2 linked regions of the Granulicella sibirica genome follow. Each later gene encodes a partner of the first gene's protein in a complex. Links are inferred from orthologs where the notes say so. Each region holds a gene or a part of one and is shown on either strand. Other genes may lie near its edges.

The links.
Region 2: the proteins of trxB (region 1) and trxA are in contact, whole or in part, in a crystal structure (PDB 1F6M), measured with the Escherichia coli proteins. The link is inferred for Granulicella sibirica from one-to-one orthologs.

The regions. Positions count from the first base shown.
Region 1 is NZ_RDSM01000003.1:68,747-83,562, forward strand. Bases 3,153-6,095 are described here. They hold trxB (thioredoxin-disulfide reductase), read right to left. Parts: upstream 5,130-6,095; coding sequence 4,176-5,129; downstream 3,153-4,175. Other genes in these bases: GRAN_RS17210 (YggS family pyridoxal phosphate-dependent enzyme), read right to left, coding at 3,153-3,513; GRAN_RS17215 (GNAT family N-acetyltransferase), read right to left, coding at 3,520-4,134; GRAN_RS17225 (allantoinase), read left to right, coding at 5,221-5,421; GRAN_RS17230 (hypothetical protein), read right to left, coding at 5,821-6,048. In the rest of the region: GRAN_RS17195 (DEAD/DEAH box helicase), read left to right, coding at 1-761; GRAN_RS17200 (glycoside hydrolase family 28 protein), read left to right, coding at 891-2,159; GRAN_RS17205 (hypothetical protein), read right to left, coding at 2,170-2,787; more of GRAN_RS17210, read right to left, coding at 2,806-3,152; GRAN_RS17235 (SDR family oxidoreductase), read left to right, coding at 6,145-7,137; GRAN_RS17240 (hypothetical protein), read left to right, coding at 7,253-7,999; GRAN_RS17245 (IPT/TIG domain-containing protein), read left to right, coding at 7,986-12,089; GRAN_RS17250 (NAD(P)/FAD-dependent oxidoreductase), read left to right, coding at 12,325-13,716; GRAN_RS17255 (hypothetical protein), read right to left, coding at 13,721-13,975; GRAN_RS17260 (hypothetical protein), read left to right, coding at 14,175-14,816.
Region 2 is NZ_RDSM01000002.1:1,244,905-1,259,650, forward strand. Bases 4,542-7,414 are described here. They hold trxA (thioredoxin), read right to left. Parts: upstream 6,208-7,414; coding sequence 5,875-6,207; downstream 4,542-5,874. Other genes in these bases: GRAN_RS16100 (alpha/beta fold hydrolase), read right to left, coding at 4,644-5,342; GRAN_RS16110 (ankyrin repeat domain-containing protein), read left to right, coding at 6,376-7,414. Outside these bases: GRAN_RS16070 (ArsR/SmtB family transcription factor), read left to right, coding at 33-368; GRAN_RS16075 (SRPBCC domain-containing protein), read left to right, coding at 368-832; GRAN_RS16080 (SRPBCC family protein), read left to right, coding at 878-1,405; GRAN_RS16085 (hypothetical protein), read right to left, coding at 1,643-2,368; GRAN_RS27050 (beta-propeller fold lactonase family protein), read left to right, coding at 2,391-2,801; GRAN_RS16095 (B12-binding domain-containing radical SAM protein), read right to left, coding at 2,772-4,442; more of GRAN_RS16110, read left to right, coding at 7,415-7,485; thrB (homoserine kinase), read right to left, coding at 7,636-8,547; thrC (threonine synthase), read right to left, coding at 8,544-9,974; modA (molybdate ABC transporter substrate-binding protein), read left to right, coding at 10,109-10,786; modB (molybdate ABC transporter permease subunit), read left to right, coding at 10,807-11,475; GRAN_RS16135 (ATP-binding cassette domain-containing protein), read left to right, coding at 11,468-12,235; GRAN_RS16140 (hypothetical protein), read left to right, coding at 12,273-12,752; GRAN_RS16145 (two-component system sensor histidine kinase NtrB), read left to right, coding at 12,779-13,891; GRAN_RS16150 (UDP-N-acetylmuramate dehydrogenase), read right to left, coding at 13,912-14,746. UniProt on the Escherichia coli protein: Participates in various redox reactions through the reversible oxidation of its active center dithiol to a disulfide and catalyzes dithiol-disulfide exchange reactions.

The sequences.
Region 1 (14,816 bases):
GCGTCGAACTTCGCGTCTATACCGTCATGCAGGATCAGAAGCTCGGTCTGCTCGACCAGATGCTTCGTGAAGAAGAGGGAACCTTCCTCGTGTTCTCGCGCACCAAGCATGGCGCGGACCGCATCTCGAAGAAGCTCGAAAAGCTCGGCCACGATGCCGACGTGATCCACGGCGACCGTTCGCAGTCGCAGCGGACCGCCGCGCTGAAGGGATTCGCCAACGGACGCCACCGCGTCCTCGTCGCCACCGACGTTGCCGCTCGCGGCATCGACGTCAACGACATCGCGCACGTCGTGAACTACGACCTGCCGAATGCTTCGGATGACTTCGTTCACCGCATCGGCCGCACCGGCCGCGCCGGCAAGAAGGGCGTCGCGACGACGTTCGTCATGCCGCAGGAGCGTTCGGATGCCCGCAAGCTTGAGCGCGAGCTGAAGATCAAGTTCGAGTGGCGCGAAGCCGACAAGAACCTCCAGAAGGAAGAGCGCAACAAGCCTCTCGATACGGCCTCGGCCACGGGCGACCTGATGCAGCTCGAGACGCGTTCATGGCGCGGGAACGATCCCGTTACCCCGATGACGCCAAACCCCTTCAGCAACCGCAGCCAGGGTCCCGGCGGCAACCAGTCGGGCCCACGTCCCGGCGGACGCGGCTTCGGTGGCTCCGCAAATGGACGCTCCGGACCCGGCGGTCCCGGCGGACCGCGTTCGGGAAGCCGCAACGCCTCCAGCCGCGTGAACCGCGGAACCCGCGGCCGCTAGTCTCCCATAACGGATAACAACGAAACGGCCCGTTCGCCTTCATTGGCGGACGGGCCGTTTTCTCTTATGGCGGTGGTTGGACCAATTAGCGTAGTATTCCGCCTGTTTGGTGTTCAGGTGAGGCGCGGGATGCGGATAGCGACAGCAGTATTGGTTTTGGCGGTGTTCGTGAGCGGGCATGAGGCGTTTGCTGCGGGAAAGACGTGTGACGTCAAAGCGTACGGTGCCAAGGGAGATGGCGTCGCGAAGGATACGCTCGCGGTTCGGAAGGCGATCGACGCGTGTGCCGGCGGAGGCACGGTCGAGGTCGGGGCAGGGAAGTACCTGATCGGGCCGATTGAATTGAAAAGCGGGGTGACGCTCGATCTGCAGGCTGGCGCGACGCTTCTCGGGTCGGCGGATGTCGCCGACTACCCTCGGCGGATGGAGATGCGGGAGATGTGGCTGCAGCCGCTGATCGGCGCGAAAGATGCGAAGGACATCACGATCCACGGTGGTGGCACCATCGACGGCAATGGAGAGTCCTGGTGGACGATGGCGCGCTCCGTCAAGGATTCCGGAATCTACAAGTCATCGAATCAGCATCCCAGGCCAATGCTCCTCATGTTCGATCACAGCTCGCACATCGTGGTCGAAGGCATTACCGTGCAGAATTCGGCCTTCTGGCAAATTGTCCCCTACTACTCGGACGACCTCGTCTTCCGCAACCTGAAGATCTTTGCGCCGCAGCACTCCCCGAACACGGACGCGATCGACCCATTCGCCTCGAGCCACATCCTCATCGACCACGTGTTTTCAAGCGTCGGCGACGACAACATTGCGATCAAGAGCGGCGTCATCGACTCGCCCGGTCCGGACTCGCCGAGCCACGATATCTCGATCACCGACTGCGTCTTCGAGCACGGGCACGGTCTTTCGATCGGAAGCGAGCTTGCAGGAGGTGCGAACAATATCCACGCCGAGCGAATCCACTTCAAGGGCACCGACCAGGGCATCCGGATCAAGTCGAACCGCGATCGCGGCGCGCAGATCTACGCCATGACCTTCAAAGACATCACCATGGAGGACGTGACGACGCCGATTCTCATCAGCGAGTACTACCCGAAGGTCGCTCCCGAGGGCGAGGTGCCGAGCGCGCCGATAGGGCGCCTCACGCCCTTCTTCCACGACTTCACCATCGAGAACGTCACGGCGACCGGGGCGAAAAACGCCGGTTATATCGTTGGTCTCCCGGAGTCGCCCGTGAAGAGCGTCGTGCTGAAGCACATTAGGATAGCCGCGCAGAAGGGCATGATTGTGATGTTCGCGCAGGTCTCCGCAGAGGATGTGTCGATCACATCGCAGGACGGGAAAGCGATCTCAGTAGCGCCCAACGCAGTCTTCGATATAACGAAATAAGTGAACGCGCCTAAGCGTTTCGCGGATGGAAGCGGAGCGCCGTCAGTGTCGGCGAGACCGAAGCAACCTTGGTATCGGTCAGGCCGAGCGCGCGCAGAGTCTCACGCACGAACGCCTCACTGATGGCCTTCGGTCGGCCTTTGGGATAGATCACCCACAACGGAACCTGATTCGGGTGGGTATGTTTGATCACCTGCATGAGATCTTCCCTGGAGTCGACGCGAGCCAGCGTGAGGTCCGGATGATTCTTCGTGATCTTCCCGGCGCTCGCTACCGCTTCCGCCAGTTCGGGATCCTCCATGTTGCCCAGCGCACGGACCTTCATAGCCGCCGTGATGCCAAGTTTCTGAGCAAGGGTTGGCGCGGGTTTCAGCAGCGCCGCCTCCCAACGCTTCGCCTGATCCGCTCCTAAGCTTAACGTGACGGTCTCGTCCCCGACTTGAAAGCTCAGCCGATCCGCCGCTGGCCCTTCCAGGTGAATTTCGCGCATGTTGGCGATCGGAATCTTGCGGCGCTTCTCACCTGTAATCGAACCTCCCCCAAGGATCAGTTCGCGTGCCTCGAGGAGCGCGGTCACCTGCCCCTTCATCTCTCCCCACTGACAGGTACAGACAGCTTCACGTCCCATAGATCACCTCCGCGAAAATTATCGATCCTGGTTCAAAGCAGAATACACGCGCCTTCCAAACAATGCGGTACCAATTCGGATGCAGGTACTGCCTTCGGCGATGGCTACGGCAAAGTCGCCGGACATTCCCATCGAGAGTCCGGTGAGCTCCGCGTACATCGAAACGTTCTCATCTCGAAGCTGACGAAGGCGTTGAAAGTAAGGCCGAGCCGTTTCGGGCTCTTCCGACCACGGCGGAACGGTCATCAAGCCGGCCAAAGCCAGGTGCTTCAGCTCGGACAGTGAAGCGAGAAGACCGGGAAGCTCTTCCGGAGCGATTCCGTGCTTCGACTCCTCGTGGCTGAGCTTGACCTCGATATGCACAGGAATCATCTTACCGAGCGCCTCGGCGGCCGCATTCAACCTCTGACCGATCTTCAACGAATCGACCGTATCGACAGCCTGAAAGAGCTCCGCGGCCTTCGCGGACTTATTACTCTGCAGCGGCCCGATGAGGTGGACTTCCAGCCCCTCCAGGTGTGCTGCAGCCGGAGCCTTCGATTGCCACTCCTGCACGCGGTTCTCGCCGAAGAGCCGAAGCCCGGCCTCATACGCCTCGAGCACGACCTCAACCGGATGGACCTTCGACACCGCCATCAGGGCTACGTCTGCCGGCGAGCGATGCGCCCGCGCGCAGGCATCGGCTATCTGGTTCTGGATACGCGAGAGATTCTCTGCAATGGACATTCCTGCCTAGTCTACGGTTTTGCCGGTATTCGCGTTTCCCGGCAGCGCCAGCCACTCCTCCCGGGTGATCTGCCAGATGTCGGCGGGAAGCTGTCCGCAGACGAACCCATGCGGCTCGGTCCGGATCAACCGCATCCCGGAGTGCTCGGAGATCTTCCGCGAGGCGATGTTTTGTGTAGCCTTTGGCACCGTGAGGGTAGGGAAGCCCAGCGTCTCGAACCAGAAGGCTGTCACTGCCCGCGATGCCTCTGTCGCGTACCCATTCCCCTGCCATGGCAACCCGATCCAGAAGCCCCGGTTGCTGGCATGCCGGGATTCCTCCGACTTCAGCGAAATCATGCCGATAAGCCCCTCCGGATGAGGCCGAGTACGGATCGTCCAGTGCCACTCCTCGCCGCGTGCCATCGCGGGGAGCGCCTTCTCCCTATAGAAGGTCTCGACCCCGTCGCGCGGGAAGGGCCAGGGAACCACGTCATTCAGCAGCCGAACGATCTCCCATCGAGCGAAGAGCGGCTGAGCCTGCGCCGCATCCGCAAGCTCAAGCGGCCGCAGCAAAAGCCGCTCAGTCTCGATCAGGGGCGTAGGGATGAACTCCCGGGCTCGTGGCGCGAAACCTTCCATGCAAATACGCTAACGCACCGGCTCCAGCGCGAGAAAGAGCCTTAGCGCCCGTGCTCTTCCAGAAACTTCTCCACCTCAAGCGCCGCCATGCATCCCGACCCTGCGGCCGTGATCGCCTGCCGGTACTTCCGGTCCTTGATGTCCCCGCAGGCGAAGACGCCCTTGAGCACCTCGCCGTTCAGCGTCGTGTACACGTCGTCGTGGGCGAGAATGTAGCCATCTTCATCCAGATCCATCTGCCCGGAGAACATCCCGGCGTTCGGGATATGCCCGATGCCGAGAAACATGAACGAGATTGGCAGGATCGACTCGACCCCGGTGACGGTGTTGCGAATCCGCAGCCCCTTCACGTCCTTCTCCTCGACGCCGAGCACCTCTTCGACGACCGTGTTCGAGAGGAACTCGATCTGCGGATGAGCCATCGCGCGCTCCAGCATGATCGGCGACGCGCGGAACTTGCCCGTGCGGTTGATCAGCGTCACCTTCGAGGCGAAGCGCGTCAGAAACAGCGCCTCTTCCATGGCGGAATCCCCGCCACCGATGACGGCGATCTCTTTGCCGCGCGAGAAAAACCCATCGCACGTAGCGCACGAGCTCACGCCATGGCCAATGAGCGCTTGCTCGGATGGCAGGTTCAGCCAGCGCGCCGACGCGCCCGAAGCGATAATCAGCGTCCGCGTCTTGACGATCTCCTTGCCCAGGTTCAGCTCGATCGGGTACTTCGTCAGGTCGGCCGAAACCAGGTGCGCCATCGAAAGCTCGGCGCCAAAACGCTCTGCCTGCTTCTTCATATTCTCGATCAGCTCGGGTCCCTGGATACCTTCGGGCCAGCCAGGAAAGTTCTCGACCAGCGTCGTGATCGAAAGCTGCCCACCGGGCTCGTGGCCCTCGAGAACGAGAGGCTTGAGGTTGGAGCGGCCGGCGTAAATGGCGGCTGTCAGGCCGGAGCAGCCGGAGCCGAGGATAACGGTATCGCGAACGGAAGAATCAGGCATAGTGGCACCATTAGTGTAAATGCGGCACCAGCAAAAAGGATTCAACCCGCCCAAACGCACCTGAAGGCTATTCCCAATGGGACAATAGGTTATGGCGAATCTGACTTTGGTTTACGGAATGCGATTGCTGCCGGCGGATGAGGTTTCCTCGGTGGGAGATGCCACGCTGGCATTGAAGAACGGCAACGAGGCGCATGTAACGATGCACATCCTCGAGGGCAGCCGTGAACAGATCGAGGCACAGCTTCGCCTCAGCATCGACGCGTTCTTCGATTTCTACCCGGAGATTTAGGCGAGGGTGAATGGCTGGGAGACCAGCGACGGAGGTTTAAACGATCAGTCCTTGAAAGTCAGGTATTGGACGATCGCTCGACCATCTACGCGTTGGCTCTTGAGTCCGGACGTGTCGACGATGCGAGCGTCGCCGAAGGGCTGAGATGACCGAGCCGGGCTCTCATACTCGGGTGCCGTCCGGAGTTCGCCGCAATCCCTCAGTTGAAGTAGCCACCTTAGCTTTTTGCTTGGAGGTGTTCTCACCGCCGAGCGCTCGAAATCGACGAATTCTGATGCAATCACAAAGAAAGGCCCACAGAAAAACCAGGGTAAGCAGCGCAACGGTCAATATGGCGATAGAAATGTCGTTTTCCATTGGCTTCTCCGACTGCTCCCGATTCCGTTCGGCCGAGGGCAGTTAAACGCGTCCGGATGCGGGTCGATCCTTCACCGGGCGCTCTGTGATCAAAAGATTGTGATCACCGGAGAGCATTCGTTTCAGTGCGTCGGCAAGTTTCTGCTCTAAACCGGGCCTCGGAGCCCCTAGCAGATAGCGCTTCTCCATCAGTTCCGTTTTGACGAGCCTGAAGAAATTGCTTGTAATCCGCTGAATTTCGGCCTGCGGTCCCGTACCATGCAGCTCCATACCCCTCACCGAGAGCCGAAGTCGCATCCAACCGACTACCGCCTGCAAGAGACGATCTGGCTACCTCTGCGAAAGAAATGCACGTCTGGGACCCTCATGTCTTCATCCGATAACACCATCTCCCGCCGCACCCTGGTAGGCACGCTGGGCGCGGGCCTTGCCGCCGCCGCCATCCCCTCCGCGGCGCAGGCACAAGCCTCTACCGCACAGCCCGTCGCCGACCCGACGAGCAAGTACCCCAAGCCTCCTTACACAAGCCCGTTCCAGCCCTGGCCTGGGCTCGCAAGCAAGATGACGCCTCCGCCCGATCACGGCGAGACCAGCTACAAGGGTTCCGGCCGACTGCTCAACCGCAAGGCCCTCATCACCGGCGGCGACTCCGGCATGGGCCGCGCCGCCGCCATCGCCTATGCCCGCGAGGGAGCCGATGTCGCCATCAACTACTTCCCAAGCGAGGAGCCCGACGCACAACAGGTGGCCGAGCTTATCCGCAAGGCGGGTCGTAAGGCCGTCCTGATTCCCGGCGACCTCCGCGAGGAGGTCTTCTGCCTCAAGCTCGTCTCCCAGGCCGTCTCGGAACTTGGCGGTCTCGACATCGTCGTCTCGAACGCGGCTCGTCAGCACCAGATGGAGTCCATCCTCGACATGACGACGGAGCTTTTCGACTGGACCATCAAGACCAACATGTACGCGCCGTTCTGGATCATTCGCGCGGCCCTGCCGCATCTCAAGCCGGGCTCCGCGATCATCGCCACGACCTCCGAGCAGGCCTACGATCCCGCCGCCAACCTCTACGACTACGCCCAGACCAAGGCCGCGACCATGAACTTCGTCAAATCGCTCGCCAAGCAGTTCGGCCCCAGGGGTGTCCGTGTCAACGGGGTCGCGCCGGGTCCGATCTATACCCCTCTCCAGATCTCAGGCGGCGCAACCGAAGAGCACTGGCGCAACTTCGGAGGCAAATACCCTCTCGGCCGCGCTGGCCAGCCCGCCGAACTCGCCTCCATCTACGTCCAGCTCGCATCCCAGGACGCCTCCTACACCACTGGCAATATCTATGGAGCCGGTGGAGGCGACGGTCAACCATAGCAATAAGGATCGGGTTCATCGGCCATTCCGCTGAGAACTTGAGCGCTGTTTCAAAACGAGTCACACGCCGTTACCGAAGTTTCTTCTGACGACAAAGAAGAGACGGAGGTGCGGCGTGGAACGTTTGCGGCTTGTCCTGATCGCTGTGGCTGGTCTTGGGCTTACGACAGCGCTCCAGTCTCAGCAGGAACTCCCACGCCTTCCATCGGATGCAACTCCGGTCTACCCGGCTCCGGCAACGACCGTCGCGGGGGTCCTGCAGGAGATGACCAGCCGTGCGGCCATTATCTTCGCTGGTACCGTCACCTCTGTGCGTCTGCCCAACCCCGGGGAGCAGGCCGGCAACGCGGCAGCAGGCGTAGTCGAGGTCGAGTTTCGCGTCGAACAGGCCGTCTCAGGGCCGGCGGCGGGGTCGACCTACATCGTGCGCGAGTGGGCCGGGCTCTGGCGCGATGGGCCGCGCTTCGAGGTCGGTCAGAGACGGCTCATGCTTCTGCGCTCTCCGGGGCCAGGTGGCCTGAGTTCTCCGGTCGACGGTCTCGATGGCGCGATCCCCGTCACCGGCGGGGACCTCGTCTCACCCTCGGCGCGCATCGCGCAGGGCGTGCAGGCGCACGCTGCGAAAGCCGCGAAGGCTGTCATGCCCGTGCAGAACACGGTCAGTCGCGTCGATCTGCGTTGGCTCCAGGCGAAAACCCTGCGCTCGACAAACTCCATATCGCCCGCGCTGTCGCGGGTAGCCACCGGGTTCGCGCTTGGCGGAGTGTCAACTCCGGAGCCCGCCACCAATCTTCAGCCGGAACTAGGTCAGGTCCTCGGCATGCTGCTCATCTGGCAGGAATCTCTCCATGCGGCTCACTAGGACAGCCGTCTGGGCCATCTGGCTGACCGTGACGGTCACGGCGACAGCGTTCGCGGGCGGTCCGCGCTGGTCTTCGGGCAGGCCGTACTTCGCCAACTCCGACGGCAAGCCCGTCGTCTGGTTCACCACCAGCCCCCTCTACTTCACCGATCCCGGCGACCTCAGCGCCTCGGTCAACCACGCCGCCGCGGATGCCCTGGTCGCCGACGCCGCCGGCGTATGGAACGTCAGCGTATCGAGCATCGTCCTCGCGCAGGGTGGCACGCTGGCCGAGCATGTCAGCAGCGCGAACGTCTCTTTCGGCTCGAGCGGCCTCGTCTTTCCCGCCGACGTGCAACCCTCGAACAGCGCAGCCATCCAGATCGCCGTGATCTACGACAGCGACGGCTCCGTGACCGACCTTCTCCTCGGCAGCGGTGCCAGCGACCCCGGCAACTGCCGTCAGGCCGCCGTCACCGAGAGCGTCGACAGCATCGCCCCGTCGAACCTCATCCAGCATGCCCTTCTCGTTCTGAACGGCCGATGCACCGGTCCCGACCCCGAATTGCAGCTCGAGATGAAGTACAGGCTTGTCCGCGCCTTTGGCCGCGTGCTTGGACTGGCCTGGTCGCAGACCAACGACAACGTCTTCACCGGATCGCCGCAGGCCTCGAACGCGGAAGAGCTCAACTGGCCCCTGATGCACCCCATCGACCTCCTCTGCGGACCCTACGCCTATCAATGCCTGCCGCAGCCGTTTACCCTGCGTCCGGACGACCTCGCCTCCATCGCCACCGTCTACCCGAGTGGCACCACCGGAAACGGCAAGATCCCCGCCTATTCCGTCGCCGGGTTCGTGACCGGCTCGATCAACTTCGCCAACGGACAAGGTATGCAGGGCGTGAACGTACTCGTGCGACGCTTCCACCCGCCAACGAATACCACGGACGCCTACGACCTCGAGAGTTCCGTCTCCGGCTATCGCTTCCAGAGGATTGGAGGAAACCCGGTCACGCCCAAGGGAACGTCCCTCGCGGAGAGCTTCGGCTGGCCTTACCAGATGGAAGGAACCTTCGACCTCGCCTGGATCCCGATTCCCACGGGCGAGGTGTGGAACAACATGATTGTGACGACCGAGCCGGTGAATCCCCTCTATACGGGCCAGTATGCCGTCGGCCCCTACACCGAATCGCAGGTAACGCCCTCCGGAGAGCCGCTGACGGTAACCTACGGCGTCGTCGGCAGGGCGTCGTATGCGTCGAAGACGCTCGTCGCCACTAGCGGAGCGGGAGCATGCACCCCGGGCTCCGACGGCGCCGAGACAGCCCCAACCGATGTCGTCCCGAACGGAGAATGGGCCGGAACGCTCTGCGGCTACGGCCACACCGCCTGGTCCGGATTCGCAGTGCAGGCCGGGCGAACGCTGACCGTCGAGGTGATGGCGCTCGATGACCAGGGCATCCCCACCGCCGGAAAGGTGCAGCCCGTCATCGGCCTCTGGGCCAGCGCGGACGCGCCCGGAACCCCGCCGTCGGTCGGTTCCGTAGCCGCCTCCATGAACACCGCGACTCCCGGCCTGACCGCCCTGACCGTGGCAAATCCAGCAACCCGCCTCCTCCGCCTGGGCCTCGGCGATATGCGCGGAGACGGCCGTCCCGACTACGCCTACACCGCGCGTGTCCTCTACGCGGACTCGATCACGCCGACCCAGGTCCCTCTCAACGGAGGCCAGGTCACTATCTCTGGCATAGGCTTCCGCTCCGGGAACGCCGTGACGATCAACGGCGCAGCTGCCCAGGTTCTGAGCTGGTCTCCGACCTCGATCGTAGCCATCGCCCCAGCCATGACCAGCGCACAAACCGCCGACGTCGCCGTCACGGACCTGTCGACCGGCGGCGAGACCACCATGACCGCCGCCCTCACCTACGGCTCGACCGCCCTGCCGGACGTCCTCACGGTAGTCTCTTCTCCAGCCAGCGGAGCCTATATAGGCGTTCCCGCAGCCGCGGCCTTCGCCGTGCGCGTCCTCCTCGCCGACAGTAGCACCCCGGCATCCGGCGTCGGCGTCACCGTCTCCGCAACCAACGCCACCCTCGGAGCCTGCGGAGCCATTCCCACCTGCGTGCTGACCACGGACAACACTGGCAGCATCCTCACCAGCGTTACCCCCACTACGATCGGAACCATAAACCTCCTCGCCTCGGTCGACACAGCCTCCGTAACCGCATCCTTCGTCTCCGCAACCATCATTCCGGACACCCTCCAACTCCTCTCCCTGCCATCGTCCCCAATCTATGCAGGAATTCCCGCCTCAGCCCCTTTCGCCGTCCGCGTCACTCTTCCCGACGGCGTTACCCCCGCCATCGGCCTCACCACAGCCGTCTCAGCCATGGGAGCCACCCTCGGCGCATGCGCGGGCTTGTCATCCTGCAGACTGATCACCAGCCCTGCCGGCATGATCTCCACCACCGTCATCCCCTCGGCTGCGGGCACTATCTCGCTCCAGGCCACAGCCGGGGGTGGAACTCTTTCCGCCTCCTTCGGTGCCCTCGCCCTGCCTCCGGACATCCTCCGCGTCACGTCCGTTCCCGCAAACGGCGCCTATGTCGGAACCCCCGCCGCATCGCCGTTCGGGGTTAAGGTTCTTCTCGGCGACGCCCTTACCCCCGCCTCCGGCGTCACCGTGAAGATATCGGCGACTCAGGCGACCCTCGGTGCCTGTGGCCTATCCACCTGCACCCTCACCGCCGACTCCACCGGCTCCGTGTCGACAACCGTCGCTCCAACCACTCCCGGGACAATCAGTCTCTCGGCAACCGCCGGCGGCAGCACCCTCCCGGCCTCCTTCACCGCGCAGGCCGTCCCCCCGGAGACGGTCCACCTCGTCTCGATCCCAGGCAACGGAACCACCGTCGGCACCCCGGCAGCCATCCCCTTCGCCTTCCAGGTTCTTCTCGGCGATGGGATCACACCCGCCCCCGGCGTCCCCGCAACCGTGACAGCTACCGGCGGTCAACTGGGAGCATGTGGAGCGGCCACTTGCTCCATCACCACGGACGCCCAGGGCATGATCTCGACCACCGTGACTCCCACCATTCTCGGAACGATCTCCCTGAAAGCCTCCGCGGGAGGCGGGTCGATCGCCGTCGCGTTCACCTCCTCGGCGAACTGGATACGCATCCTCTCCCAGCCCGCCACTCTCGTCTACGTTGGCGTCCCCGCGGCCATTCCGTTCCGGGCTCAGGTGCTGCGCGCCGACGGTGTGACGCCCATAGCCGGGGCTGCGGTCAGCATCTCGGCGACCCTGGCCGGTCTCTCCACATGCGCCGGGGCCTCTTCCTGCGTCCTCACCGCCGACGCCTCCGGCACCATCTCGGCGATCGTCACTCCGCACTCTCCCGGCATCGTCACCTTCCAGCTCGCATCGGGCAGTGCCTCCGCCTCGGCCTCCTTCCAGGCCCTTGCCATGCCGCCCGATTACCTCAAAATCCTCTCCGCCCCCACCGGAGCAGCCTATGTCGGCCTCCTCTCTCCAACGCCCTTCACGGTGCAGGTCTACCTCGGCGACCGCATCACCCTGGCCACCGGAATCTCCGTCAAGCTCCAGTCCCCCGCCGCGAGCCTCACCAACTGCGGCACCGCCTGCTACTTCACCACCGACGCCAACGGAACGATCTCCACCACCGTCACCCCGCTCTTCGCCGGCCCCATCGTTCTTACCGCCATCGCGGGCGGCGTCACCGTCACGAGCACCGTTACTGGCGTCACTCTCCCGAACGACATCCTCACCGTCACTTCGCTCCCCCCGGACGGCTCATCCATCGGCCAGGCCGCTTCCACCCCCTTCTCGGTCAAGATCCTGTATGGGGACGGCGCGACGATCGCGGCGGGCGTCCCCATGACTGTCACTGCCACGAATGCAACTCTCACCGCCTGTGGACGCGCCTCCTGTGTCCTCCACGCCGATCCCACTGGCATCGCCACCACCCAGGTCATCCCCATCGCCGCCGGTCCGGCCGTTCTCACCGCGACTGCGGGCGGAACGACCATCACGTCAACTTTCTTTGCCGCGTCCCCGCCAGACGTCCCAGCCGTACTCTCGCTCCGGTAGACGGGTTCGAGACACTCGTTTCGGACGCCGGCGGTCTCCATGCCTCATGCCGGTAAATCCGTCGAAGGTCGCCGAAGCCGTGCAGTTCGTCGCCGCCACGGGGACTGTACGGCTTTCTTTCGCTCGCGCTGTCAAAAATGCCCTGAAAGGAAGGCCTGAAAATGCATGGTGTGCGCGGCTCGTCGCTGCATCTGATTAGATGAAGCTACAGAAGGCATCACAGGAGCTGCGAACGATGGCGTCATCGATGGCGATGGAAGGTAGCGTACGGAAGCGTGTTGTGGTCATCGGAGGCGGTTTCGGCGGGATTCATACAGCGCTTGGGCTGGCCAAGATGGGAGTCGACGTAACGCTCGTGGACCGGAAGAACCACCACACCTTTCAGCCTCTGCTTTACCAGGTCGCCCTCGCCGTGCTTTCCCCGGCGGATATCGCGCAGCCCATCCGGTCTATTGTTCGCGAGCACAAAAACATTGACGTCCTGATGGACGAAGCAATCGAGATAGACGTCAAGGAACAGCGTGTGACCCTGCGTTCCGGGGCGCGGCTCGAATATGACTACCTTGTCCTCGCCACCGGTTCGACGCATTCTTACTTCGGCAAGGATGAATGGGCGGCGATCGCCCCGGGGCTGAAGACCGTCGAGGACGCCGTCGAGATTCGCCGTCGCGTTCTGCTCGCCTTCGAGCTGGCCGAGCGCCAGATGCTCGAGACCGGAAGCCACCCCGCCCTGAACTTCATCATCATCGGCGGCGGCCCAACCGGGGTCGAGCTCGCCGGAGCAATCTCTGACATTGCCCGGCTCTACATGCGCAAGGACTTTCGCCACATCAATCCGTCCTCGGCAAGTGTCATGATCCTTGAGGGATCTCCCAACATCCTGGCCGCTTACCCCGAAGATCTCCGCAAAGCCGCCATGCGGCAACTCAATGCACTCGGGGTCAAGGTCAAGACGGGCATGCATGTCAGCGATGTTCAGCCAGGCTACGTGATGGTGGGCACGGAGAGGATTGATTCTGTCTGCACCCTGTGGGCCGCAGGTGTCCAAGCCTCGCCCCTCGGCAAGCTGCTCGGTGTCGAGACCGACAAGAAGGGTTGCGTGCTTGTCGATAGCCACCTCAACCCCGCAGGACACCCCGAGATTTATGTCATCGGCGACCTCGCCCACGTCGAACAGGATGGCAAGCAGGTTCCCGGCGTCGCGCAACCTGCGATGCAGATGGGGGATTACGTCGCGAAGCGCATCGGCAAGCTTCTGGGCAAGGACCGTGGCTCCGACGGTCCCATCAAGGAGAAGGACTTCCGCTACTTCGATAAGGGCGATATGGCGACCATCGGCCGCAAAGCTGCCGTCGCCAAGATCGAATGGCCGTTCAAGGCGCACTGGAGCGGATTCCCGGCCTGGATGACCTGGCTGGTCGTGCACATCTTCTTTCTCATCGGCTTCCGCAACCGGTTTTCCGTCTTCCGTGAGTGGGCCTGGACCTACGTCTTCTTCAACGACGGGGCACGCTTGATTACCGGGTCTCAGGAACTCCCCGGCTGGGATATGCAGGATGGTGTGTACGGTATGCGCGGCGACATCACCACCAAGCCCCTCGACCTGGGCTCTCCCGAAGCAAACTGAGTGCTCAGGCTGCCGGAGGGTGCTGCGGTCCGCGTGGGGTCCATGGATTCTCGACCGGTCGCGCTCGCCTGCGATCCCCCCGATTCTTGCTGTAGTACTGGTGGTGACATGACCCGCACTCCCACGGAAAGAGGCCGAAGTAGCCCAGCACGTGTTTCTGTACGAAGTTCTTGCGGGTCTTGCGATAGGCCTTCACCGCCCCGCACTTCGGACACGGCATCCTGGAAGCGGAGATCTCACTCCCGACTTCATCGCTCACGGGGAAGTCCTTTTGTTGTTTATGAGATACGCGGAAAGCGTAACAGGATCATCTCCTCTTTTCGATAAAGAAGTAAAGCTCAGACTTCTTAGCTAAGGTGGTTTAGGCGACATTCACCAGCTCTTCATCGGACCGCTTCGCCGGCCTGCTGTATGAGGATTCACGGCTGAATCAGCGTTCCAGGGAGCATCCAACGGTCATGTATGACTTCGAAAACTTCGGCCTCGCAGAGATGGTGCAATCCGGCAAGTTTCTCCGCGAGCTCGGTCAGGATAGTGCATGCATGGAAGACGCCGCCTGCGAGGTTGTCGACTTCCTCTACGAGGCCTTCCGCGTTCGTGGTTCCGGAGAATCAGCGTGCGCCCTTGTGCGCTGTTTCAAGACTCATACCTTCGGCGAGCTTCCGCCAGACCTCCGGGAAGCCGCCACCCACGCTATGCACGGAGGGGTCCCCAGCGAGGCGATGCCTTGCCTGACACTTCTCGCCACACGCGGCTTGCGGCCTGAGTGGAACTCTCGCCATGCCTCCAACGGCCACAAGGCAATCCCCCTGGCAACTGCCGAGATGGTCAATCAGGCTCCCATGATCGCCCGCCTCGTCCAGCAGATGGGTCTCGAACCCGGGCATCTCATCGGAGCCGCCTCCGGAGAACTCGAAGAACTCGAAAGGCGCACGCTCGACGTCTTTCACGTCGAGCGTGCCCGCGACAGCGCCTTCGTCCCCTCGCAGAATGAATTCGTAAAGCCCTACGGCGTCTGCTCCGTGCTCGGCTTCGGAGGCCTCCTCCCCACCGGGGAGCTCTTCTTCGTCGTTCTCTTCTCCATCGTCCCCATCCGCCAG
Region 2 (14,746 bases), on another replicon or contig:
ACGTAAGCCATTACTTATATAAATATATGCTTATGCAAAGTCTTGATGCTACATTCGCCGCTTTAGCCGACCCAACGCGTCGCGCAATCCTTGCGCGCCTTGCCGCAGGGGAGGCCTCCGTGAACGAGTTGGCAGAGCCGTTCGAGATGACGCAACCCGCAATTTCCCAACACCTCAAGGTCCTCGAAGATGCAGGCCTCATCGTCCGTCGAATCGAGGGCAAGAAGCGCCCTCGGCGGCTGGCAAGAGCAGGTATCGAAGAGATGGATCAATGGCTCGCCAGGCTGCGAAAAGCTCTCGAAGCAAATTACAGTCGACTCGACGAAGTTCTGGCGGGTGTGGAGACACACAAGAAAGGAAAAGAGTGATGAGCAAACTGATGCTGAAAACCGAGGGTGACACCCACGTGCTTGTGACAAGACGCTTCGATGCGTCTCCAGAAGCTATATACCGCGCCCATACCGATCCGGCCATCCTTCAGAAATGGTTGCTGGGCCCGGAAGGTTGGACAATGCCGGTCTGTATCAATGAGGCAAAAGTCGGCGGGAAGTTTCGTTACGAGTGGACAAATGGCAAAGGCAATACATTTCACATCACTGGAGAGTACCTGGAGCTGAAACCGTACAACAGGATTGTGCATATCGAGCGCATGCACCTGCCGGATCCCAAGCCGGACAACCATATCGAAACGCTATTCGAAGCCGACGGCGCTGGAACGCTGATGACCATGCGGATGACCCTGCCCGACTCTCAGACGCGCACGGCGATGCTCGCAACCGGGATGGAAGGCGGAATGGAAGCGAGCTATATCCGGCTAGAAGGAATGCTCTAGTCCCGCCACTGATGGGAATGTCAACGCCGGATAAGGGAGGTTCTCATGATTTACAAAGTATCGGGCAGTGTTGCAGTGCTATTGCTGCTGGTCGTGGTCGGTGCATGGAATCTCCACACGACCGTCCGCGCGGAGCATTCTTTCGACGCCCCTGAGGCGGAGGTGTGGCGGGTCTGGACCGATGCGGACTCGATTCAGAAATGGTGGGGCCCGAAGGGCTACACAGGTCTCGTCATCCGGAATGATCTGCATGAGGGTGGCAGCTATCTTTGGGCGATGAAATCCGCGAAGGGAAAGATATCTTGGAACACGGGAACGTACCGGGAAGTCGTCCCAAACCGGAAAATCGTGTCAACCATGTCATTCTCTGACGAGCGTGGAAGAATCATCCCCGGAACACGTGTCTCGGTTCCTGGGCATTGGCCTGACGAGATCGTCGTCATCGTTGACTTCAGTGACTCTGCAGGTAAGACCAAGGTCACGGTTAGTGAAGTGGGCGTTCCCCTCATCGTGTACGTCTTCTCGAAGGTTGGCTGGGCTCAGCAGTTTGACAAACTTCAATCGGTGCTCTGAAAAACGTCTTCTCCTCCTTGACGAACACCGGGTCAGTCCCCAAGGCCGCAGATGATCGGTCAGGCCAGGCGCTGGCGCAATCTCCTTGCGACAGAAGGCAGGTAGCCACGAGCCGCTTCTTGCCAGCCGTCAGCAATTGATGGGAAGAGCGTCTAGCGGGACTCTTCGTACGCTAATTGCATGCAGCCCGAGGCGGATGCAAGTCGTACTCCAGAGCAAGTCACCAATCCCATAAAGCTATTTCGAGGAGGACATGTCCTTCAATGCCTGCGCAAAGGTGGGACTCGGCTTTTCATCAAATACAGCTAGGCACATCCTCGCCTGAAACCAGAGATATTCTGGAGGCCCCTTGAACTTGTCGGGATAGCGCGCATCGTAGTAGGCCTCCACGCCTTCTCCAACCGGCACCGGACTCGGCACGTTCTTCTGCATGATCTGGAACACCCCACGCATGTGCTCAATGACCGACGCGTTCTGCTGCCGCCAATACGCCGCTTCTACGCGATTCACGCCAGACTCGAACGCATAGGCGCTGCCCATCTCGGAAACCTTGCGACAAGCCAGCCACCAGCTTTCCAGTTCCCGCACAAACACCCAGTGATTCGCTCCAATCTCAAACTCTGCCCGCGCCGCATCTTCCGTAGTTCCCGGCCCAAGCATGCCGAAAAACCTGCTCTTCTCGTCATCGGTGAGCTGCTCCCACGCACCTGTCTTCAAGGTGTTTGTCGCGGAATCATAGCTCGCATAGCCAGGCACATCCTCCACCACAATCTTCGGCGGCGCGATAGGACAACTCATCCCAGCGGCCACAGTAGCCTTCACGAACGAATCACGCAGCGCGGTCGCTTGAGCCCTCCGCTCAGTCACCCCCTTGCTCTCCGTACCCGTCCGTTGCCCAAAGGCCGCCCCACAAGTTGCAGCCATCAAAATCCAGCCAATCCTCCGCGTTGAAGCCTTCAGCATTGCGTCCCTCCTTATAGAAGCTATGCGGCTAAGCATAACCACGGACGCTCACGGTCCCCAAAGTCTCTTCTTCTCGAGCCTGCGGAGACTACCCCGAGAGATTGCAGTCGACCCCGCCGGTCGCTTTCGTAATTCCTGCAAGCAGCGCAGTGACAATGCCACCTCATACCGCATCGATGCAGAGTCAGGAAAAGCAGACTGGTCTTCTTGCCGTAAGAGTTCCATCGCTGGAGTCGGCACTCGAAGCAGCCCTCTCTGGGACGCTTCCAGTGCCGCTCGTTCCTCAAAACAGAGGCTGAAGCAACTAACGCTTACTCGGCCTTTTGGGTCACGAAAGCGGAAACTGAACTTAGGAACCGGGAACACAAGGGCCCGACCTGTCACCAGCTTCGAATGCTCGGACTCAACTCGGGCTTTCCACGGCAACAACTAACCCCTGAGGATACGGCTCTGCGTCTTCGAGCATCTGGCATTGCTCTTCCAGATCTTCCGCGACCGATCGGGCATACTTCAGGAAGTGATTCGCCGAAAGCAGGACCATAAAGGCAAGCCACATCTTGGCCGGCTGCATTGCCCACTTGCGAATCGCCGTGACGAGGAACCTCCAGTAGGCCAGGCGATAGTTCGAGCAGACGCCCTGCTGCCACATCGACTGAACGAAGACACGCAGGTTGTAAAGCAGGGGCAGCTCCGGTGGCTTCTGCGCAGGACGTGGTTGCCACGATTCGAGCGAGCGCATAGCCCGGCCGAAGTAATTCTCAGGGGTGTAGAGGCCGGTCAGCAGAGTGTTCAAACCGCGCAGTAGAACCGGAAGCGGAAGCACAGTCTTGAAGTTCGGCGGGCTGAAGTTCGTCGTGGCCGTGCTGTCTTCGATCAGGCGTCCCTCGCGCTTCATCCGATCGAAGAGCGCTGTCGTGGGAGGAGCTTGTAAGACGCCGGCCATCGCCCAGGTGATGGCGGTCTTATCGATGAACTGGAGCTGCCGCTCGAAGATCGTCTCATCATCGGAGTCAAAGCCGACAATGAAGCCAGCAAGGACCCAGAGGCCGCTTTCGCGGATCTTGCTGACCTGGGTGACGAGGTCGCCGCGCAGGTTCTGGAACTTTGACGAGCCTTTCAGAGCCTCGGCCGATGGAGTTTCGATGCCGAGAAAGACGTACATGAAGTTCGCTTCGACCATGGAGGCGAGCAACTCAGGCTTGTCCGCCAGGTCGATGGACGCCTCGGTGTAGAACGAGATGACACGCTTCGTTCGTTCTTGCCAGGCAGCGAGTGAGTGCGTGAGTTGGAGCGCGAGCTTGTGATTGCCGATGAAGTTGTCGTCTACGATGAAAACCTCGTTACGCCAACCGAGAGCATGCAGAGCGTCGAGTTCCGCGATCAGTTTTTCAGGCGGCTTGGCGCGGGGGCGTCGGCCGTAGATCGTAATGATGTCGCAGAACTCGCATTGGAACGGGCACCCGCGCGAGAACTGCACCGACATCGAGGTGTACTTGTTCATGTGCAGCAGGTCGAAGCGGGGTACGGGACTCACCGACATATCAGGCTTGTCCTTGACCCGGTAGATGGACTGCGCTGTGCCCAGTTCGAGTTGGTATGCGATCTCCGCAAACACCTCTTCCGCCTCGCCGACAAAGACGTGGTCGGCCCGCGTCTTCAGGAACTCGGGTTCGCTGCTGGCCCACGGGCCTCCGATAAAGGTTCTGCGACCGAGATCGCGAGCGCGGGAGAGGACGTCGAGCGTGTCGGTACGCTGCGCCTGCATCGAGCTCACCATGACGAGGTCGGCCCAAAGGAGATCCTCCTCACGCAGTTCTTCGAACGATAAGTCGAGCAGGCGGATGCTCCAAGAGGAAGGACAGAGCGCAGCCACGGTGATCAGGCCGAGCGGCGGCATGACGGACTTCTCAGGCACCATCTCGAGCACTCCCTCGAAGCCCCAGAACGATGGTGGGAAGCGCGGCCATACCATCAAGGCCTTCACCGCCTGGCCGAGGGGTTCGAACTGCTTCGCTGAAATATCGTTGCTAATGGAGGGGAGTTGCTGGAACGGATCCTTCACAGGGGCGAGCATCGTTAGTCTCCGGCGCGGACAATTCAGTCAACTTCAAACGGCGTGCTGGTGAGAGCGGAGGACTGAGCTTGCATCAACTGTGCTCGTAGTCCCTGAAGGTACCATGAATCGGCGCAGCTGGCCTGGAGTGGAGTTTGAAAGTGAGCCGCGCTGGCGAACGCGGAGCGTGAGTGGACCGCGTTCGCCAGCACCTTCTCGCGACTACTTTACACCGGCGGCAGCGTCTTCGATCACCTTGGCGACTTCCTTCGGGTGCGACAACATCACCACGTGGCTCGAGGGAAGTGTGGTTGTTGTGGCCTTGAGTTGCTTCGCCATGCTTGCTTCCTGCTCAGGAGCAATCATGTGGTCGTTGCTTGCGACGATGTACCACGACGGCTTGCTGTGCCAGGCAGCCTGCGTGGGTTGCGCCGCAAAGATCGATCCGTGTGTCTGGCTTTGAACGGCAATGAGAAGAGCCTTCTCTTCCTTGCTCAGATCCTGCGCGAAGCCGGTCTCGATGCCGTCCGGGGAGAGGAGTAGGAAGCCTTCGGGCTGCGGAGCAAGCTTCTCCAGACCGATGGGCTTCGGGAAGGCCTTGCTGATATCGACGATGGACTGGCCCGCGTCCGGAGCGAACGCCGCAACATAGACGAGGCCGACGACTTTGGAATCATTGCCCGCTTCCGTGATGACGACGCCGCCATATGAGTGGCCGACGAGGGTGACCGGGCCATCCTGCGCGGCTATCGCGCGCTTGGTTGCGGCAACGTCATCCTGAAAAGAGGTGAGCGGGATCTGCACAGAGGTGACCTTGTATCCCTTTGCCTGGAGCAGAGGGATCACCTTGGACCAGCTTGATCCGTCTGCGAAGGCGCCGTGAACGAGAACGATGTTCTTTACCTGGGGTGTCTGGGACATGAGTGTTTCTCCGGTGAGCAGAATGCTAAGGACAAGGAGCGTTAGGACCCGCTTCCACATTTGGCGCATGTTGTTCTTCTCCACGGACACGAGGAGGCTCAGAGCAACGAAAGTCGTGTGCTCGCGGCCACATACGTGCCTAGTTTTGTCTTGAGTCACAACGGCAGGAAACTCTCTGCGAGGACCAAACCTGAAGGCTGCGCTCATGCCAATTGGATCAGGCTGGATGGAGGCGTCGTTACCAGATCCTGCTGCGCTCTGACGCTTCTTGCCCTTTTCTAAGGGCTGTTGCGAAAAGCTCACGGCGCAACACCCACCGCAGAACGGAACGCACCTGGAGAAGTGGCCCGCATGCTCGAAACCCTCTTCCGATGTTGGAGCCGGAGCTACACTTCCGCTGCGCATCACTTCGGCGCAAAGGCACATGTGCATCGTGGGAAAGAATCAGCTCGATCGATCGAAAACAAACACGGAAAGGCCCGGTGAGCAGATTCCCTCACCGGGCCGATCTCAAAATGTCCTGCGTGCCTGGTTAGGCGAGAACCTTTTCAATCGATTTGTCGATCGTGTCCTTAGGGACGAAGCCGACGATGTTGTCGGCGACCTGGCCGCCCTTGAAGAGGATAAGCGCGGGAATGCCGCGGATGCCGTAACGAGCCGGCGTTGCCGTATTCGAATCGACGTCCATCTTCATGACGCGGAGCTTGCCGTTATACTGCGTGGCAACCTGGTCTACCACCGGCGCGAGCGCGCGACATGGTCCGCACCACGCTGCCCAGAAATCGACGAGCACGGGCTGCTCGGACTGCAGAACCTCTTTTTCAAAGGACGCATCGCTCACTTCGGTTACAAACTGTCCAGCCATTTGAATCCTCCTGCTGCTCATCCGTATCTCGGGCAGCCTTGATTGCTTCCTAATAGTAGATGCATATCGAAGTGATATGGGTTCAAATTGCCCGGAATGTGCATATCCGGGCAGCCAGGTTTGGGTCCGCCGCTCGTCAATACATAATGAAACCTACCGGGGGAGCATGTGAGGAGTTCGACGATCGCGCGTCTCGTGTGCCTTTTGGCGGCTGCTTTGGGCCTGGCGGAAGCCCAGAGGGCTTCGACGGGAGGACGACCCCAGCCTTCACGGATCGTGCGTGAGGGCTGCCCGGCACCGGTTCCGCCGGCCACGGGCGAAGCGATCGCGGGTGCGTCGGACTCGATCGAGATGGAACGCAGCGGATGCGATGGGCTTTGCCCAGCTTACAAAGTGAGGGTCGGCGGCGACGGAAGCGTGCAGTGGACTGGCAGGAAGCTGGTTGAACTCCACGGGAGCGCGTCCGGGGCGATGAGCAGCGACGAGGCGCGGGCTCTGATCCAGCGGGCAGCGGATCTCGGATTCTGGGCGCTGTGTACGAAGTATGCGCAAATTGGCCCTGGGGCGGGAACGATCGTGACCACGATCTCCATCGCCGGGCACGTGAGGCGTGTCGAAGACACAGGCGAAGCGGCACCGGGATGGCTGCGGGCGGTGGATCTCGATGTCGACCGCGAGGCGGACACGCATCGATGGAGGCACGGGACTCCGGAGAGGGAGTTGTTCGGAGCGGATCATCTTGCCGTCGATACGATGTCGCCGAAGGCTGGCGTGACCCGGCTGATGCGGGTGGCGGCTTCGCGCCGGGGAACGGGTGAACTGGCGGAGATGCTCGCGGATACGTCGCTCGATCGCAACGCGACCGACAGCAGCGGGTGGAACGCGCTCATGTACGCGGCGCAAGCAGGAACGACGACGGCGGTCCGCATGCTGCTCGATGCGCGAGCCGATCCTGCCCGCAAGTCGAACGCTGCGGAGACGGTGCTTGCAGCCGCAGTATCGTCGAACGACGATCCGGCTGGGAAGATCCGGATTCTGACGGCAGCAGGAGTCGACGTAAACGCGGCGGATCTGCGCGGGGTGACCCCTCTGATACTGGCGGCGAAGCGTCCCGAGGTTCCCGGTGTGATCGCGGCGCTAATACAGGCAGGAGCTGACCCGACGAAGCGGGACGTGCAGGGTAGGACCGCGCTCAGCTACCTGGAAGAAGCAGACGCGGGGGACACGAACCACGGGCGGTACCGATCCGCCCGCCAACTACTTGCAAGAGGTAAATGACAGCTTACTGGTTTAAAGAGAGAACGCCCGGACCTCTCAAATGGAGATCAACGGGCGGCGTAGCAGTCCTCCCCAGAACTGTCCACAAGCAGAAAGTTATTCTTTGCAGGGATATATGTAAAGAATTCTTAGGTAACCTGATAAGTCGAACTAATAAGTTACTTCAGCGGGTACCGAGATCGTCGTCTGAACAAGTTCAAGGGAGGAGTCCTCGGCGGCTTGCCGAACGCACTCTTCTACCGGACCGGTCGGGGCCTCCGGATCGAGGATGAGAAGGACTGACGGGCCAGCGCCGCTGAGTGCCGCACCCCAGATTCCGGCAGGGGCATCCGCAGCGGCGAGCAAGGGGAGAAGCCGGGGCAGAAGCGGGCAGGCTTCGCTTCGATAGGGCTGGTGGATGCGATCCCGCATGGCGATATGGAGGAGATCTGGGCGGTTGAGCGCGAAGGCGGCGACCAGAAGCGACGATCGCTGGATGTTGGCGACGGCATCGGCGCGGGAATAGCTGTCGGGCAGGAGGGCGCGAGCTTTTTCGGTGGCGAGGCTTGCGCCTGGGAGAGCGAGCAGGAGACGCCACGGAAGATCGAGGCCGCAGGTAGCGGTGAGGATCTCGCTTCCCTGCTGGCAGGATGTGGTCATGCCGCCGAGGGCGCAGGCGGCGACGTTGTCGGGATGGCCTTCGCGCAGGCAGGCTTCGGTCATCACCTGGGCGGGCGTCCAGCCGAGATCGCCGAAGTGGTTGGCAAGGTGGACTCCGGCCAGGAGCGCAGCGGCCGAAGATCCGCAACCCATGCCAAGCGGGATCTCGTTATGAACCTTGAGTGAGAGGTGAGGGGCGAATTTGCCCTGGGCCGCGAGGACTTCGCGGTAGGTGGTGAGGATGAGGTTTCGCTCGAGCGACGCGGCCAAATCAGGATTGCGCCCCGTAGCCTGGATGCTGGTCTCGACGGCTTCCCCGGCTTCGATGTTCAGATACAGCGACATCGCCAGGCCGAGGGCGTCGAAGCCGGGACCAAGATTCGCGGAAGTGGCAGGGAGGCGGAGTTTGATCGGCGGTCTCAGGCGGGGTGCAACTCCATGTGGGCTTCGAGCGTGCGGAGTACGGTGCCCGGGTCGGGATCGAGCACGATCGGCGGCTTGCGGAAGGACTCCTGCTCAGCTTTTTCGGCGGACGACATCGCGGACCGCTCGGCTTCGGTGAAGAGTTCGTCGCGGTGATAGTTGATCGTGTAGTCGGAGTCTTTGAGGGTATGGCCTGTGAGGATAAGGACGACGCGCTGTTCCGCGTGGATCTTGCCCTGGGCGACAAGCTTCCTAAGACCCGCGAGCGTGACCGCTGAGGCAGGCTCGCAGCCGATCCCCTCGGCACCGATCTGGGCTTTGGCGAGCGCGATCTCCTGCTCGGAGACCTGCTCGACCCACCCGCCGGTAGAGCGGATGACCTTCACCGACTTCTGCCACGAGGCCGGCGAACCGATGCGGATGGCGGAGGCGCGGGTCTCGGCGGTGACGGAAACGAGTTCCCTGCCGTCGTTCTCCTGCATCGTGCGCCAGAGCGGGTTCGCGCCCTCTGCCTGGATGACGGAGATGGTCGGGACGCGGTTGATCAGGCCGAGGTGATGCATCTCGGCGAAGCCTTTGCCAAGCGCCGCGGAGTTGGCGAGGTTTCCGCCGGGCACGATGATGTGCTCAGGAACCTGCCAATCCATCTGCTCGGCCATCTCGAAGGCGGGAGTCTTCTGACCTTCGAGGCGGTACGGGTTGACGGAATTCAGCAGATAGATCGGAAAACGCTTGACGAGGTCGGTCAGGATGCGGACGCAGCCGTCAAAATCGGTGCGGAGCTGGACGGTGAGGGCGCCGTAGTCCATGGACTGCGAGAGCTTGCCCCAGGCGATCTTGCCCTCGGGGATGAAGACGATGGACCGGAGCCCGGCGCGGGCGGCAAAGGCGGCCATGGCGGCGGAGGTGTTGCCGGTCGAGGCGCACGCGACCCACTCGAAGCCGCGCTCGCGGGCAACGGAGAGCGCGGCGGTCATGCCGGTGTCCTTAAAGGAGCCCGTGGGGTTCATGCCCTGATGCTTGGCGAGGAGGAAGTCAAGGCCGAGCGCGCGGGCGTTGCGCGGCAGGTCGTAGAGGGGAGTGTTGCCCTCGCGCAGGGTGACGGCACGGTTGGGATCGTCGAGGATCGGAAGAAGGTCGCGAAAGCGCCAGACGCCGGATTGATCCACCGCCATCGTCGACGTGCGGCGCTCCTCCCAGAGGAAGCGCAAGGCGGACGGGTTTGGGAGGCGGGCGGCAGGATTGATCGGGCCACCGGTGTTCGGCGTCGGCGGAGTATCGTCCTTGGCGGAGGTTCCCCGGGGCGACCACGGGTAGAAGACCTCAAACAGGCCGCCGCAGTGCAGGCAGCGAAAATCGCTTGCGGCATGCTTTCCGGCGATCTCATCGCCGCAGTTGGTGCATCGTAATAGATGTGCTGAACTCATGGTGTCAGGCTCTAGGTTACCGTACCCGCCGGGCTGTTCCCAAGCTCGGGGCTGCGGTTTGTATGTTTTGCGGTCTTTTTACCGGTCTTTTGCTCGAGGGCAGGTTGCAGGCGCAGGAGAAGCCAACGGTGCACGTGGCGGCCGCAGCCGACCTCCAGCCAGTGATGCCGGCGTTCGCGTACGCGTTCGAACAGAAGACGGGGACGAAGCTGACGGTGTCCTTTGGCTCTTCGGCGACGCTCGCGCAGCAGATCATCAACGGCGCTCCGTTCGATGTCTTTCTTGGCGCGGACTTCGTCTTCCCGGAGAAGGTTGTCGCTGCAGGACTCGCGACGGCTGCCCCCCTGCAGTACGCCAAGGGGACGCTTGTGCTCTTCGCCCGCAAGGACTCTCCGCTGAACCCGCTGCACATGGAGGAACTGACCGACCCGCGCGTTACGAAGGTAGCGATCGCGGACCAGTTCCATGCGCCATTTGGCCGTGCAGGCTATGCTGCGCTCGATAAGCTGAAGATCCTGCCGCAGGTCACACCGAGGCTTGTGGTCGCGGAGAACGTCGCGCAGACGGCACAGTTCGTCGTCTCGGGTAATGCCCAACTCGGGCTCATCTCGCTGACGCTGGCGAGTTCGAAGGCGATGGCGGACGTCGGCAATTACATCCGCGTGCCGACCGTCTATCCAGAGATTCTGCAATATGGCGTCGTGATGAAGAATGGGCCGAATCGCGCGGGAGGCGAAGCGTTCCTCGAGTTCATCCGCTCGCCCGAGGTGCAGAACAAGCTGACGGACTTCGGCCTCGAACCGGTGAAGTAGCCGCGAAGTACACTCCTGCTATGGATTGGCAGACTGTTGAGCTGACGGTTCGGCTCGCCGCGACGACGACCACTCTCCTGATGCTCCTCGGGCTTCCCCTTGCATGGTGGCTGGCGCGTGGCGGCGGTTGGGCACGGGCCGGGGTGCAGGCGATCGTGGGTCTTCCACTTGTCCTCCCGCCTACGGTGCTCGGCTTCTATCTATTGGTCGATCTCGGTCCTTTGACGGGCTTAGGGAGGGCGTTGATTCACCTGATTGGCCATCCTTTGGCATTCAGTTTCACGGGACTTGTGGTTGGGTCGATGCTGTATAGCCTCCCGTTCGCGGTTCAGCCGATGGTCGCCGGCTTCAGCGCGATTGATCGTGAGTTCGGAGAGGTGGCGAGCACCCTTGGAGCCTCGCCGGTACGTGTATTTCTCGGCATCACGCTTCCGCTCGCGAAACGGTCAGTGGTGACGGCCGCGGTGCTCGCCTTCACCCACACCGTCGGAGAGTTCGGGGTCGTGCTGATGCTTGGCGGCAATATCCCCGGAGCCACCCGGACGATGTCGATCGCGCTCTACGACCAGGTGCAGGATGGTCAATACGCGGATGCGAACCGGACCGCGCTCGTCCTTCTGCTCGTCGCGTTCGCGGGTCTCGTGGCTCTCTATGCCCGGCCGCGCCGTTCAGGCGGCGAGCTTGTCTGAGATCGTTCATCGCCTGGAGGTTGCGCTGCGCCACCGAATCGGGGTGCTTGACCTCGATGTGGCCTTCACGCTCGCCAAGCCGTGGACATCTCTCTTCGCCCCATCCGGCGCGGGAAAGAGCACGGTGCTGCGCGTGATCGCAGGATTGGTCAAGCCGGATGGAGGGCGCGTGGTGAGCGCATTCGTGTCTCAAGAACCGCAGGTCAGACTGACCGATACGGCAACCGGAGTATTCGTTCCGCCTCACGAGCGCAACATTCGCTTCGTCGGTCAGCAGTCCGCGCTCTTTCCGCATAAGACAGTCTCGGAAAACGTAACGTACGGCATGACTTCCGCCGATAAGAGTGAGCTCTCAGAAATCCTGCGGATCTGCCGGATCGAGCATCTTCTGAAAAAGATGCCCGGGAACCTCTCGGGCGGTGAGCGTCAGCGTGTGTCGCTTGCGCGTGCGCTGGCGGCAGGCGGGGCTAGAGCGCTTCTGCTGGATGAACCATTTACCGGGCTCGATGTCGCCCTGCGCGACGCAATCACGTTCGACCTCAGGGCTTGGCTGCGGAGCAGAAGCATTCCTGTCCTGCACGTCACGCACGATATCGGCGAGGTCTTCTCACTTGCGGACGAGGTGATCCGGATGGAGGGCGGGCGCGTTGCGGCCCAGGGCTCGCCGCATGATGTTCTGCGGGCGGAGCGCGAGCGGCTGCTCGGGCTGTTGGACGCTGAAGCCCTGCCAAAGCGATCATCAGCCGATCGCGATTTCTGAGATCCTGCCTGGGATGCTCCAGACACTGAGAGGTTCCATGCGAACTCCAATGAAGGTCGCTTTATCGCTGCTCTTCCTCTTGCCGCAAGCGCACCCGCAGGAGACGCTTCACGCTTACGCTCTTGAGGAAGTGCACATCACGGGAAACTGCCACATCTACCACTTGAGCACGGCTGACGGGAAACCGATTTACTTCAAGAATGCGAACATCTGTCATCAGGAAAGCAAATTCGACACGATGCAGCCAGAGGAAAACCTGAAGAATGGCGTCATGACCAAGGTTGTCTACGAAATCAAAGAGAGCGAGTACCTGCTCCATGACTTCACGGACCACCCTGTCGCCTTCGTTCTCGATCAACCTCTCCCCGATGGGTGGCAAGTCGTCTCCGACCCGCAGCCACTCACGACCGATAACCATATGGCGATTTACAGAGTTCTCGCCCAACCCGGGCAAACCGTTCGCCTCCATACGGGACAAAGACGTCAGGTTGACTCCCGCGTGGATCATCCAAAGTGATGTGGCGGTTTTATCATTGGTAGGTAGTGAACGTTCCGCCCCCAACTTTCGCGGCACCCTCCCCAGAGCTTATCCGCGCGATCAACGATCTCCTGCCCGCGTACGTGGCCTACGTCGATGCCGATCTGCGCTATCTCGCCGCGAATCAGATGTACGTGGAGCGCTTTGGGCGGCCCGAGCAGCAGATCGTCGGGCAGCTCGTCTCCGACGTCACCGGCCCGGCCTTCGAAAATGTCGCCCGGCATCTTCGCGCCGCGCTCACCGGGGAGATTCAGTACCTTGAGCCGCGCATGATCTCTGTCGACGGCTACCGCACGCTTTCAGTCACCCACCTGCCGCATCGCGACGCGGACGGCACGGTTCTGGGTGTGATTGTCTATGGCTGCGACATCACCGAACAGCGCCGCGCCGAGGCTGCCTTGCTGCAGAGCGAGAAGCTTGCAGCCGTCGGACGGCTCGCCTCGAGCATCGCTCACGAGATCAACAACCCGCTCGAATCAGTCGTGAACCTCCTGTATCTCATCGAGCAGACCGTCCATCAGGATGCCGAGCAGGCCCGGCAGTTCGCTCTTCTCGCGCAGCAGGAGCTCGCACGCGTGAGCCAGATCGCCACCCAGACCCTCCGCTTCTTCAAACAATCCACATCTCGGCAACGGGTGGACATCCCGGGGCTGATGGACTCCGTACTCGCGCTCTATGCCGGCAAGCTAGTCAACTCGAACGTTGAAGTTGTGCGCGAATACCGGGATCGAGTGGAGCTGGTTTGCCTGGAGGGGGAGCTAAGGCAGGCATTGAACAATCTCGTCGGCAACGCCATCGACGTGATGCGCGTAGGCGGCCGCCTCCGTGTCCGCGTCCGGGGTGCAACAGACTTTGCCACTGGCCGCACCGGCGTCCGTCTCACCGTTGCCGACACCGGCGTCGGCATGAGTTCCGCGACGCAATCCCGCATCTTCGAGCCGTTCTTTACAACAAAGGGCATCATGGGAACAGGTCTCGGGCTCTGGATTACGCAGGAGCTGGTCGTGAAAGAAAACGGACGCCTGGGTGTGCGCAGCCGCGAGGATCAGCCCGAAAAGCCTGCGGGAACGACACACGGAACGGTATTTGCCTTGTTCCTGCCGGACGGCGCGGTTTAGCGAGCAAGGCTGACGTTACCCTAAGCGCCGGAGACGGGCTCGACGGGCTCTTGTTCCAACGTGATGTGGAAGCGATCCTTGATCGTGCCCACAATGCGTTCCCGCAGACCCGCGATGTCGGCGTAGGCTGCGCGGCCGCGATTGATCAGGGCCAACGTGTGACGGGACGAGATGCCCGCTTCACCCAGGCTGTACGACTTGTGAAAACCAGCCTGATCCAGAAGCCACGCAGCCGGAAGCTTGATGTTCCCATTCGGTGCAGGATATCGAGGGATGGTGGACTCCGCGATCGAAAGCGCGGCGGCAATGGGACCGAGGGCTTGTGGCGGCACGATCGGGTTCTTGAAGAAGCTACCGGCGCTCCGGCAGTCCTGCTCTCCCTCGACTAGAAGCATGCCCTTGCCGTGGCGAATCTCGCGGACGGCGTTGTACACCCCGAGAGCCGTCGGCGGATTTGCCATGTCGGCGAAGTAGTTACGCAGATCGGCGTAGCTGAGGTTCGGCTTCGCGGCGGGATCGAGCGCGAAAGTGGCCGATGTGACGATGTAGTGATTGCGATGCGTGGTGTTGAAGAGGCTTTCGCGATAGGCGAACCGGCAGTCGTCGCGGCTCAGGCTGACGAACTCTTTCCGCTCCCGATCCCATGCCCTCACCGCATGAATCGTCTGTGAGACCTCTTGGCCGTAGGCCCCGATATTCTGGATCGGCGAGCCTCCGACCAGTCCTGGAATCCCGGCGAGACACTCCATTCCACTGATTCCCCGCTCGCAGAGATGCAGGACAAGCGCATCCCAGTCGGTTCCGGCGGGGACGTGGAAGAGATTGCCGTCGCGCTCGATCTTGCCGGTGATGGCC